Regions from separate parts of the Streptomyces sp. NPDC002467 genome, predicted to be linked through region 2. Evidence: riboswitches for the same ligand, from Rfam matches in the RefSeq annotation. Region 2 holds a riboswitch; the other holds the start of a gene.
What was found. Region 2 has a riboswitch for guanidine ahead of ACFYYJ_RS28160 (multidrug efflux SMR transporter). Riboswitches for the same ligand answer to the same signal wherever they lie in the genome.
Positions count from the first base shown of each region.

Region 1: linked by a shared signal. The riboswitch ahead of ACFYYJ_RS04830 (Ohr family peroxiredoxin) and the one ahead of ACFYYJ_RS28160 (multidrug efflux SMR transporter) in region 2 are both predicted to bind guanidine.

Region 1 is NZ_JBIARJ010000002.1:326,754-331,534, forward strand. Features, by position in the region: gene ACFYYJ_RS04820 (ADP-ribosyltransferase domain-containing protein) at 1-1,169, opposite strand, end outside; gene ACFYYJ_RS04825 (hypothetical protein) at 1,276-1,722, opposite strand; gene ACFYYJ_RS04830 (Ohr family peroxiredoxin) at 1,715-2,164, opposite strand; guanidine-III (ykkC-III) riboswitch at 2,241-2,302, opposite strand; gene ACFYYJ_RS04835 (AraC family transcriptional regulator ligand-binding domain-containing protein) at 2,356-3,378, opposite strand; gene ACFYYJ_RS04840 (type 1 glutamine amidotransferase domain-containing protein) at 3,554-4,318, shown strand; gene ACFYYJ_RS04845 (hypothetical protein) at 4,341-4,781, shown strand, end outside.
Region 2 is NZ_JBIARJ010000015.1:117,360-122,140, forward strand. Features, by position in the region: gene ACFYYJ_RS28135 (HNH endonuclease) at 32-715, opposite strand; gene ACFYYJ_RS28140 (HNH endonuclease signature motif containing protein) at 640-1,353, opposite strand; gene bcp (thioredoxin-dependent thiol peroxidase) at 1,499-1,966, opposite strand; gene ACFYYJ_RS28150 (DUF3618 domain-containing protein) at 2,089-2,409, shown strand; gene ACFYYJ_RS28155 (GroES family chaperonin) at 2,453-2,794, shown strand; guanidine-III (ykkC-III) riboswitch at 2,841-2,913, shown strand; gene ACFYYJ_RS28160 (multidrug efflux SMR transporter) at 2,954-3,274, shown strand; gene ACFYYJ_RS28165 (transglycosylase domain-containing protein) at 3,284-4,781, opposite strand, start outside.

The DNA.
Region 1 (4,781 bases), on a different contig from region 2:
TTCAGCAGTGCGCGCACATCGGCGATGGGCGTCTTCTTGGCGATGCCGTACTTCCACATCGCCGCCGCCTTGATGATGCAGCGGATGCTGACGACCCGGCCGAACTGGCTGTCCTTCCAGTCGTTGAAGGTGTTGTCGAACATGGCGATGCCGGTCGCGCTCTCCGGGCGCGGGTACGGGTTCTGGCCGAAGACGACGACCTTCCACTTGTGCGGCGGGTTGGGCTTCAGCGCCTGGAAGGTCAGTTCGCGGACCGGGACGACCTCGGGACTGCGGCCCTTCCCGATGAACCGGGCCGCGTCGGGCCGCGCCTCGATGACGGGCTTCAGGAGCGGGAGCCAGGGCTCACCGCCCCCGTCGAAGAGTTCGGCGAGGGCCAGCGGGTCGTCCGCGGCGGGCTGGGCCGGGTCCTGGGCCTGTGCCGGTGCGACGGCCGTCGGTTCTGCTGCCGGTTCCGATGGCGGTTCTGCTGCCGGTTCCGGGGCAGCGGCCGCTGCGGCCGGGGTCGCGGCCGGCGGCGGCACGATGCGCACCCGCTGCTCGACCGGGGCGTTCTCGATGCCGTCCAGTTGCGCGGTGATCGTGGCGCGCAGCTCGTCGTCGTCCTCGAACCAGTGGTCGTGGAAGAGCGTGTAGCCGGTCCACATCAGGTTCGCGCACACCCTGGCCGGAACCCTGCCGGTCTGCGCGCCCATCCCGACCAGCGCCACGGAGCGGATGCTGCCGGGTTCCTTCCGGTTCTGCCGGTGCACGGCCTGGAACGCGGCGGCGCACGCCAGGGCCACGTTCAGCGTGGCACTCACGTTCTGCGAGGACCGCACCATCGTCGGCGTCGAGATCAGGTACCGGGGGACCGTCGCCCCCGACGGGACGCAGACCGCGCTGCCCACCGGGAGGGTGCCGGCGAACCGGTCGCGGATCGCGCGCTGCACCCGCAACTGGATGCCGGATCCGAGGTGCCGCTTGATGACGGCGTCGACCCCGCCGTCCATCCGGCCCCGGGAGTTCGTCGGCGTGACCCAGGCGTCGACGTCCTCGTCGAGGATCGAGCCCCGGCGGATCTCGATGCCGGGGGTGTCCGCGAATGCCGCCCGCCAGGCCTCCACCACACGCTCGTTGACGTCTGTCAGTACAACCCTGAGCACGGGTCGGCCACTGCTCTCGGTCATCGTCCACTCCTGTCGGAAACGGCTTCGGCAACAACTCGAACCTAGCCGCCACCACTGACAACGCCGTTCCGACAAGGGGACGATGACCTGCCGTCATGACAGCGCGTCACAGCCGCCAGTACGTACCCGCACGGGAATCGACGTGCACCACGTGCCGGCCGACGCGCACCACGTGGTGGTCCTCACCGGACCAGGAGCCGGTGGCGCCGTCGGCGCCGGGCAGCGGGGTCCAGATCTCCAGGAAGGTGCTGCCGTCCGGGTTGGTGCCCCGCTCGACGAGGTTCGCGCCCTCCCGCCGGAAGGTCCCGGCGTCCTCGCCGGGCTCGCCCGTGAGGTGGTGGAAGTGGACCTGTGAACCGTCGAAGGAGGTCGTACCGGCGAAGCCCCGGCTGTCGGCGTAGTACGGGCCCGCCTGCAACCACACCACCTCGCGGTCCTCCAGGAGGGGCCCGCCGTCGCGGCTGATGCCGCGCCGCAGCCAGGCGCCGTGCTCGGGCACCGGGATGCCGGGGCCGGCCTCGAACCGGTCCGTCGGCGGCCGGCGCTCAGGCACGGTCGGCGGGGGAGTCGTCCACGGCCAGCAGGGTCAGCGGCACGTTGCCGCGCACCGCCTGCGAGTACGGGCAGACCGCGTCCGCACGGTGCAGCAGGGGCTGGAGGTCCGTCGCCCGCCACCCCGGCAGGCTGACGGTGAGGGCCACCGCGAGGCCGTAGCCCGCGGGGGTGTCCGTGGTGCCGAGCTGTACTTCGCAGGCCACGCGCGCGGCGGAGGCGTCCGCCCCGAACTCGGCGGCGACCTCCGCGAGCGCGGACGTGAAGCAGGCCGCGAAACCGGCCGCGAACAGCTGCTCCGGATTGGTGGTGCCGGGCACCTTCTTGCGCGGCGGGGCCAGGCGGACGTCCAGCCGACCGTCGTCCGTGCGGACGGAGCCGGTGCGGCCCCCGTCGGCGTGCGCGGTCGTCCGGTACAGGCTGCGGGTGAGTGGCACGGTCATGGCGTACGGCCCATCTTGCTCGACGAGGACGCTGCCGCGGGCGCGGACAGCGGTCGGCGCCGCTCCTGCGGCACCTCGCGCGTCGTCGTGCGTAACCGGGTACGGCGCATCTCGTCCGGGGCCTCGCAAGGCCGCCGCACAAGTTAGCAACGGAGGTGGCCGTCCGGGGACCCGCAGGGCGGTGACCTTCCTCACCCGTTGGCGGCCCCGCCGTGATCCGGGGACGAGAGCCGGGGCCCGCGGCTGCGGTACGCCCCCGGAGGCATGCCCTCCCACCGGGTGAACGCGCGGACCAGGGCCGTCGCACCGCTCAGGCCGACGAGGGGCGCGATCCGGTCCAGCGGCAGGGCCGTGGTATCCAGCAGCCGTCGGGCCCGGCCGTGGCGGGCCGTGTCGAGGAGCGTGCGCCACGACGTGCCCTCCGCCTGAAGGGCCCTTCGCAGGGTCCGGACGCTGAGGCCGAGCTCCCTGGCGGGGCCGGCCGGGCCCGCGTCCCCGAGCGCGGCGTGCTCCAGCCACTGCCGTACGCGCTCGGCCACGGCCGGGGGCGAGGACAGCCGGTGCAGGAGCCGGTCGGCGTAGTCCCGGTGCAGGGCGTTGAGCGCCGGATCGTGGAGCGGCCGGCGCCGGTCGAGGTCCTCGTGGGCGACCGTGATCACGTTCTCCGGGGCGTCGAACACGACCGGGCAGCCGAGGACGCGGGCGTACGGCTCCGCGGAGCCCGCACGCGGGTGCGCGAACGAAACGGACAGCGGCGCCCAGCCGTCGCCGGCGATCCAGCGACCCGCCCGCACCATGCTGCTGACGACCGCCTCGACCTGCTGGGGGTGCATGGCCGCCGGGTCGACGGTCGGCCGGTAGCGGACCCGGCCGGCGTCCCCCCGGCGGTCCACGCTCACCCTGCCCGCCTGGCTCACCAGCGGGTGGTAGCGCTCCGCCGCCAGCGCGGCCTCCGCGAGGCTGGCGCTCGTGAGGACGAGGTGGCCCAGGATGTGCAGGCCCGTGGGTCGGATGCGGTCGCCCACGAGGAGCCCGGTGTGCGGGCCGGCCCCCCGGGCGCCGAGGACCTCGTCCCACAGGACACGCATCTCGGCGTACCCCAGCCGGTCCGCGGGCAGGGCCCGGTGACCGGAACCGCCGCTGCCCTCCGCCGCGGCGCTCAGCACGGCGAGGGCGTAGCACGAGGTGACGGTGGGAGGCTCGATGAGGGACACGGCCGCCAGTCAATGCCGGAGCACGGGCCGCGTCAACACCGCCTGCGCCGCGGTCGCGGGGAGGCACGGCGCGACCGGCGGCCCGGGGAGTCAACGGGTTGGCCGCCGGGGTGAATGACCGCTGCGCGGAGCGCTCCTAAGGTCGCCTTCGGACACCGCTCATGAGGAGTACGCCGTGATTCTCTTCCTGCTCCCCGCAGGCGACTACGACCCGACCGAGGCGGCGGTGCCCTGGGCCGCGCTGCGCGACGCCGGCTTCGAGGTGCGGTTCGCGACCCCCGCCGGGAAGGCCGCGTACGCCGACCCCAGGCTCACCGACCTCGGCTTCTCCTGGCTGTCGCCCTGGCTGATGACCCGCCGCGCCGAACTCGCCGCCTACCGGCGCCTCACCGTGGACCCCTGGTTCCTCGCCCCGTTCGCCTACGAGGACGTCGAACCGGACGCCGTCACGGGTCTCTTCGTACCCGGCGGCCACGCAGCGGGCATGCGGACGCTGCTCGAAGACGCCACCGCCCAGCGCCTGTTCGCCCGGGTCTTCACCCGGGGGCTGCCGGTCGGCGCCGTCTGCCACGGTGTGCTGCTCGCCGCCCGCGCCACCGATCCCGCCACCGGGCGCTCGGTCCTCCACGGCAGGCGCACCACGGCCCTGACCGCCCTGCTGGAGCTCACCGGGTGGAACCTCACCCGGCTCTGGCTGGGCCGCTACTACCGCACGTACCGCACCACCGTGCAGCGGGAGGTCACCGCGGCGCTCGCCGATCCGGGCCACTTCCTCACCGGCCCGCCGCTGCCCGTCCGCGACACCGCCGCCCGGCCCGGACGCGGCTTCACCGTCAAGGACGGCAACTACGTGTCCGCGCGGTGGCCCGGCGACTGCCACCGGCTCGCCGCGGACTACCTGGCCCTGGTCCGCGCCCACGAGGCGGCCCAATTGTCATGAACGCTTCTTGAAGGGGTTCGGGATGAATCGACGAAGAGTCCCCAGGCGACTCCGGTACCTGTTATCCGGCCTGGTCCTCGCGATGGTCACCCTCGTGCTCGGCCCCGCGGCCGGCGGCGCGTCGGCGGGTCCGCAGTGGTGGGAGCCCGTGGCGCGCCCGGTCCCGGACTCCCAGGTGGGCGTCACGGGAGAGCCGTTCACCGGGACCGACGCCCAGGGCCGGGTCCGCGGCTGGGTGGACGCGCACGTCCACCTGATGTCGAACGAGGGCTTCGGAGGGCGGCTGGTCTGCGGGAAGGTCTTCTCCCCGGCGGGCGTGGCGGACGCCCTGAAGGACTGCCCCGAGCACTACCCGAACGGCGTCCTCGCCCTCTTCGACATGATCACCAAGGGTGGTGACGGCCGGCACGACCCGACCGGCTGGCCGACGTTCCGCGACTGGCCGGCCCACGACTCCTCCACC
Region 2 (4,781 bases):
AAATTCGGACATTGATCCCGACCGGCTGCGGCTAGTCTACGACCGCCAGGCCCTGGCGGGCGACAGCATTGCCGCGGCGACCTCCCCGGCACCATGTGCTCGTAATGGCGTGGCAGTTGGGGCACAGCAGCCGCAGGTTCTCGCGGCGGTCATCACTCCAGTCGCCGTTGATGTGGTCGACCTCCAGCGTCATGGGGCGTCCCCGCCATTCCGGGGGGCTCCCGCAGCCTGCGCACTGCTCGGGCACCCCGATGTCGCGGAGGGCGCGCCGCAAGGCAATCGTCCTGGTGCGGCGGGTGCCGTCGTGCTTGACCAGCACCTCGACCGCCGGCCTCGCCTGGGTGGGTCCGGGCTTCCCCTTTGAGTGGCCTTGTCCGAGGTGGTGCGAGGTGTCGAGGCTCGCCTCGGTCACCCATGGGCGTAGCAGTGCTCGCTGGTGGCCGTTGTCCGGCCGGTTGAGCTTCCGCAGCGTACCCGCGATGCTCGTCGATTGCGTGACGGCCGCCCTGAGTTCGTCGCAGGGCGGCGGGGCCTGCCCGCCGGTGGGGCGGAAGTGGGTGACGTCTATGCCGAAGTGGGCGAAGCGCCTCATCGGATAGCGCCCGAGGTGTTCGTAGGGACGTGTGCCGAGGTATGCGATCACCTCGTCGATATCGCCGCACCGGGCGGCGGCTTCGGCCAGCAGTTCCTGTGTGTAGCCGGTTCGCTTGCCCACCTGCGCCGGGCCTTGCCTCGGCCTCGGTATGTGTCCGTCGTCGAGTGGCAGTTGGGGCAGAGGAGTCGCAGGTTCTCCCACCGGTTGTCACGCCAGTCGCCATTGATGTGGTCGACTTCCAGAGGGAGGGGTTCACCCATCCAGACGGCCTCGACCCCGCACTCGGCGCAGCGTTCTTCCGCGCCCAGCACTGCCATTGCGGCCTTGAGCCGGTCGCTTTGGATGCGCCGGGCCTGCTCCGGGGGCTGTTTCACCAGCAGTGATTCGGGTGATCGGCGATTCCTGGGTATGCCCGCCCGTGACTGCGCTTTGAAGTGCGAGGTGTCTATCCCCAGGGCCTTGACTCGTCGGCTGATGTGGGTGTGCTGCCCGCCGACGACATTCACCCCCAGGCGGCGGAGCACCTCGCTCATGTTCGTCGAGGCTGAGACTGCTTCCTCCAGTACCTCCTTGGTCCACTTCAGCCCCTCGCGCTCGAAGTGGGAGGTGTCGACTCCCAGGCCTTTCATTCGCCCGCGGATGTGCTCACGCGAGCCGCTCTTCGGGTCGACCCCCAGTTTGTTGAGCGCCTCCGTCAGCGTGCGTGATGTGCGCGCCGCCTCCGAGAGGCGTTCTCTCGTGTAAGGGCTGGTCGGCATTCCGTCCCCCTCGCTTCCGGCCGCACGTGCGACCCTCGCATGGAGTAACGACCCGATAGTCGGACGGTTACGTGGAATTTCGTCCGATAAAGCGAGCGGCCCGCACCGGTTCACGGTGCGGGCCGGGGTCGGCAGAGGCAGCGGGTCAGATGCCCAGGTCCTTGATGATCTTGGCTACGTGGCCCGTGGCCTTGACGTTGTAGAAGGCGTGTTCCACCTTGCCCTCCTCGTCCACGACCACCGTCGAGCGGATGACGCCCGTGACCGTCTTGCCGTACAGCTTCTTCTCGCCGAACGCGCCGTAGGCCTCCAGCACGGCCTTTTCCGGGTCGCCGACCAGCGTGACCTTCAGGTGTTCCTGCTCCCGGAACTTCGCCAGCTTCTCCGGCTTGTCCGGGGACACGCCGATCACGTCGTAGCCGGCAGTGGCCAGGACGTCCAGGTTGTCCGTGAAGTCGCAGGCCTGCTTCGTGCAGCCCGGGGTGAGGGCCGCGGGGTAGAAGTACACGATCACCTTGCGGCCCTTGTGGTCGGCGAGCGAGACCTCGTTGCCGTCCGCGTCGGGCAGGGTGAAGGCGGGGGCGGTGTCGCCCGGCTGCAGTCGCTCGCTCATGTCAACAGTCTCCTCGGGAGGGCACCAGCATCGTTCTGCAACGAGACTAAGCTGACGATGAGTCCATGGGGCACTACGCCCCATGCGGGACACGACGACGAAACGACGACGGAGGCAGCGCGGTGCCGGAAGCCAGGACCCCCGCACAGATCGAGGCGGACATCGTCCGCCGCCGCGAGCAGCTCGCCGAGACGCTCGACGAGATCGGTGTGCGGATGCACCCGAGCACGATCATCGGGGACGCGAAGGCCAGGGTCGCCTCGACCGTCGACCACACGGCCGGGCGGGCCTTCGCCGCCGTGAACCGGTGCGTGAGCGACGTGCAGGCCGGGCTGCGCGACGAGAACGGCGCTCCGCGCGTCGACCGGATCGTGCCGGTCGCGCTGGTCGCCGCGGGTCTGATCGGGCTGATCGTGGTGTCGGCGCGCCGTAAGCGGGGATGACCCTCCGGAGTACAGGGCGGGCGCGGGCAGGTAAGTTCGAGGCGTGAGCGAGAACACCACCCACGACAAGCTGCCCATCCGCATGCTCCACGACCGCGTGCTCGTGAAGTCCGACCTGCCGGAGGGCGAGCGCCGTTCCGGCGGCGGGATCCTGATCCCGGCGACGGCCGCGGTCGGCAAGCGGCTGGCCTGGGCCGAGGTGGTCGCGGTCGGGCAGAACGTACGGTCCGTCGAGCCGGGCGACCGGGTGCTGTACGACCCCGAGGACCGGGCCGAGGTCGAGGTGCGGGGTGCGACGTACGTGCTGATGCGCGAGCGGGACCTGCACGCCGTGGCCGCGGAGCGGCTGGAGGGGTCGACGGACTCCACCGGGTTGTATCTGTAGACAGGTAGAGCGTAGGGGCCGGTGATCGGGATCACCGGCCCCTTTCGTATTGCTTTGCTACGGTGGAGGAGAACCCCGACGAGACGCGCCGTACCGGGTCAAGGACAAGACGACGCACCCCCGTACCGCTCGATTTCTCGTCGTCCCGGAGGTGCCGTCATGGCATGGGTTCTTCTTCTCGTCGCCGGCCTGCTTGAGGTCGGCTGGTCGATCGGCATGAAGTTCACCGACGGTTTCACCCGGCTGTGGCCCAGTGTGTTCACGGGTGCCGGGATCGTCGCCAGCATGGTGCTGCTGTCGTACGCCGCGAAGACCCTGCCCATCGGTACCGCGTACGGGGTGTGGGTCGGCATCGGCGCCGCCGGTGCGGCCGTGCTCGGCATGGCGGTGCTGGGTGAGCCCGTCACCGCCGCCCGGATCTTCTTCATCAGCCTGCTGCTGGTGGCCGTGGTGGGGCTGAAGGCCACCTCCGGGCACTAACGGGACCGGCTACTCCAGGAACGCGGACGGTGGGGGGCGGCGGGCTGCCGCCCCCGCTCCCGTTCCGGCGTCCGTTCCCGCGTCGGTGCCCTGCGTGGCGCCGCCCTGGGTGCCCGTGGTGGTGCCGGCGTTGGTCTGGCCGCCTTGCGTCTGGCCTCCCTGGGTCTGGCCCCCGTTGTTCTGGCCCCCCTGGTTCTGGCCCCCCTGGTTCTGGCCTCCGTTGTTCTGCCCGCCCTGGTTCTGGCCGTTCGTCCCGTTCGGGGGCGTGGGGCGGTTCGGGCGGCCGGGGCGGCTCGGGAAGGGTTCCTCGGGGGTTTCCTCCGGGGAGGTCGGCTCGAAGCTGGGCGTGGGCGGGGGCGGGACCGCGCCCGGCTGGAGTTCGAGGTCGAAGTCCTCGGGCTCGGTGCCCTCCAGGGCCGTCTTCGTGTAGGCGGCCCAGATGCGGGCCGGGTAGCCGCCTCCGCCGATGCGCGCCTCGCCGAGGGCTCCGTACAGGGATTCCAGGGTTCCGGTGTCGGGGTCCTGGCCCATCATCGAGACCACCGTGACGAGGTTCGGGGTGTAGGCGGCGAACCAGGCCGAGCGGTCCAGTTCGGCGGTGCCGGTCTTGCCGGCGGCCGGGTGGCCGGCGGCGAGGGCCGCGGTGCCGGTGCCGTTGTCGACGACGCTGACCAGCATGGACGTGGTGGTGTCGGCGGACTCGCGGCTGACCGCCTGGGTGCGGGGGCGTTCGGGGAGGCCGATGGTGTCGTCCTCCTTGGTGATCTTCTCCAGGAAGGTGTACGGGGTGCGCCGGCCGTGGTCCGCGAGGGTCGCGTACGCCTGGGTCATGTCGAGGACGCTGGCCTGGAGGGTGCCGAGCGCCATGGCGGGGCCCAGGACGAAGTTCGGGGTGTCCTCGGGGATGCCCAGGTCGACGGCGGTCTTCTTGACCTTCACCGTGCCGACGTCGACGACCATCTGCGCGAAGACGGCGTTGACGGAGAGGTCGGTGGCGGCGTTGACGGTGATGTTCCCGTAGGAGACCTGGCCCTCGTTCTCGGGGGCGTAGGGGACCCGGCTGCCGACGACACGGCGCTTGTTGTCGCCGTTGTAGATCGTGTACGGGGTGATGCGGCGGCCGTCCTGGGTGCGGGAGTCGTTCTCGACCGCGGCCGCGAAGACGAACGGCTTGAAGGTGGAGGCGACCTGGTAGTCGTGGCGGGTCGCGTTGTTCACGTACTGCTTGGTGTAGTCGATGCCGCCGTACATGGCGACGACCTTGCCGTTGGAGGGGTCGATGGAGACGCCTCCGGCGCGCACGTAGCGGTCGGCCTTGCGGGTTTCCGGTTCGAGCTTGCTGATGACCTGGGCGTTGACGGCGTCCACGAAGGCGTTCTGGCGGCGCTTGTCGATGGTGGTGGTGATGCGGTAGCCGCCTTCGGCGAGGGTCTTCTCGTCGAGGATCTTGTTGTCGGTGATGTAGTCCTTGATGGCTTCGACGAGGTAGCCGCGCTGCCCGGAGAGT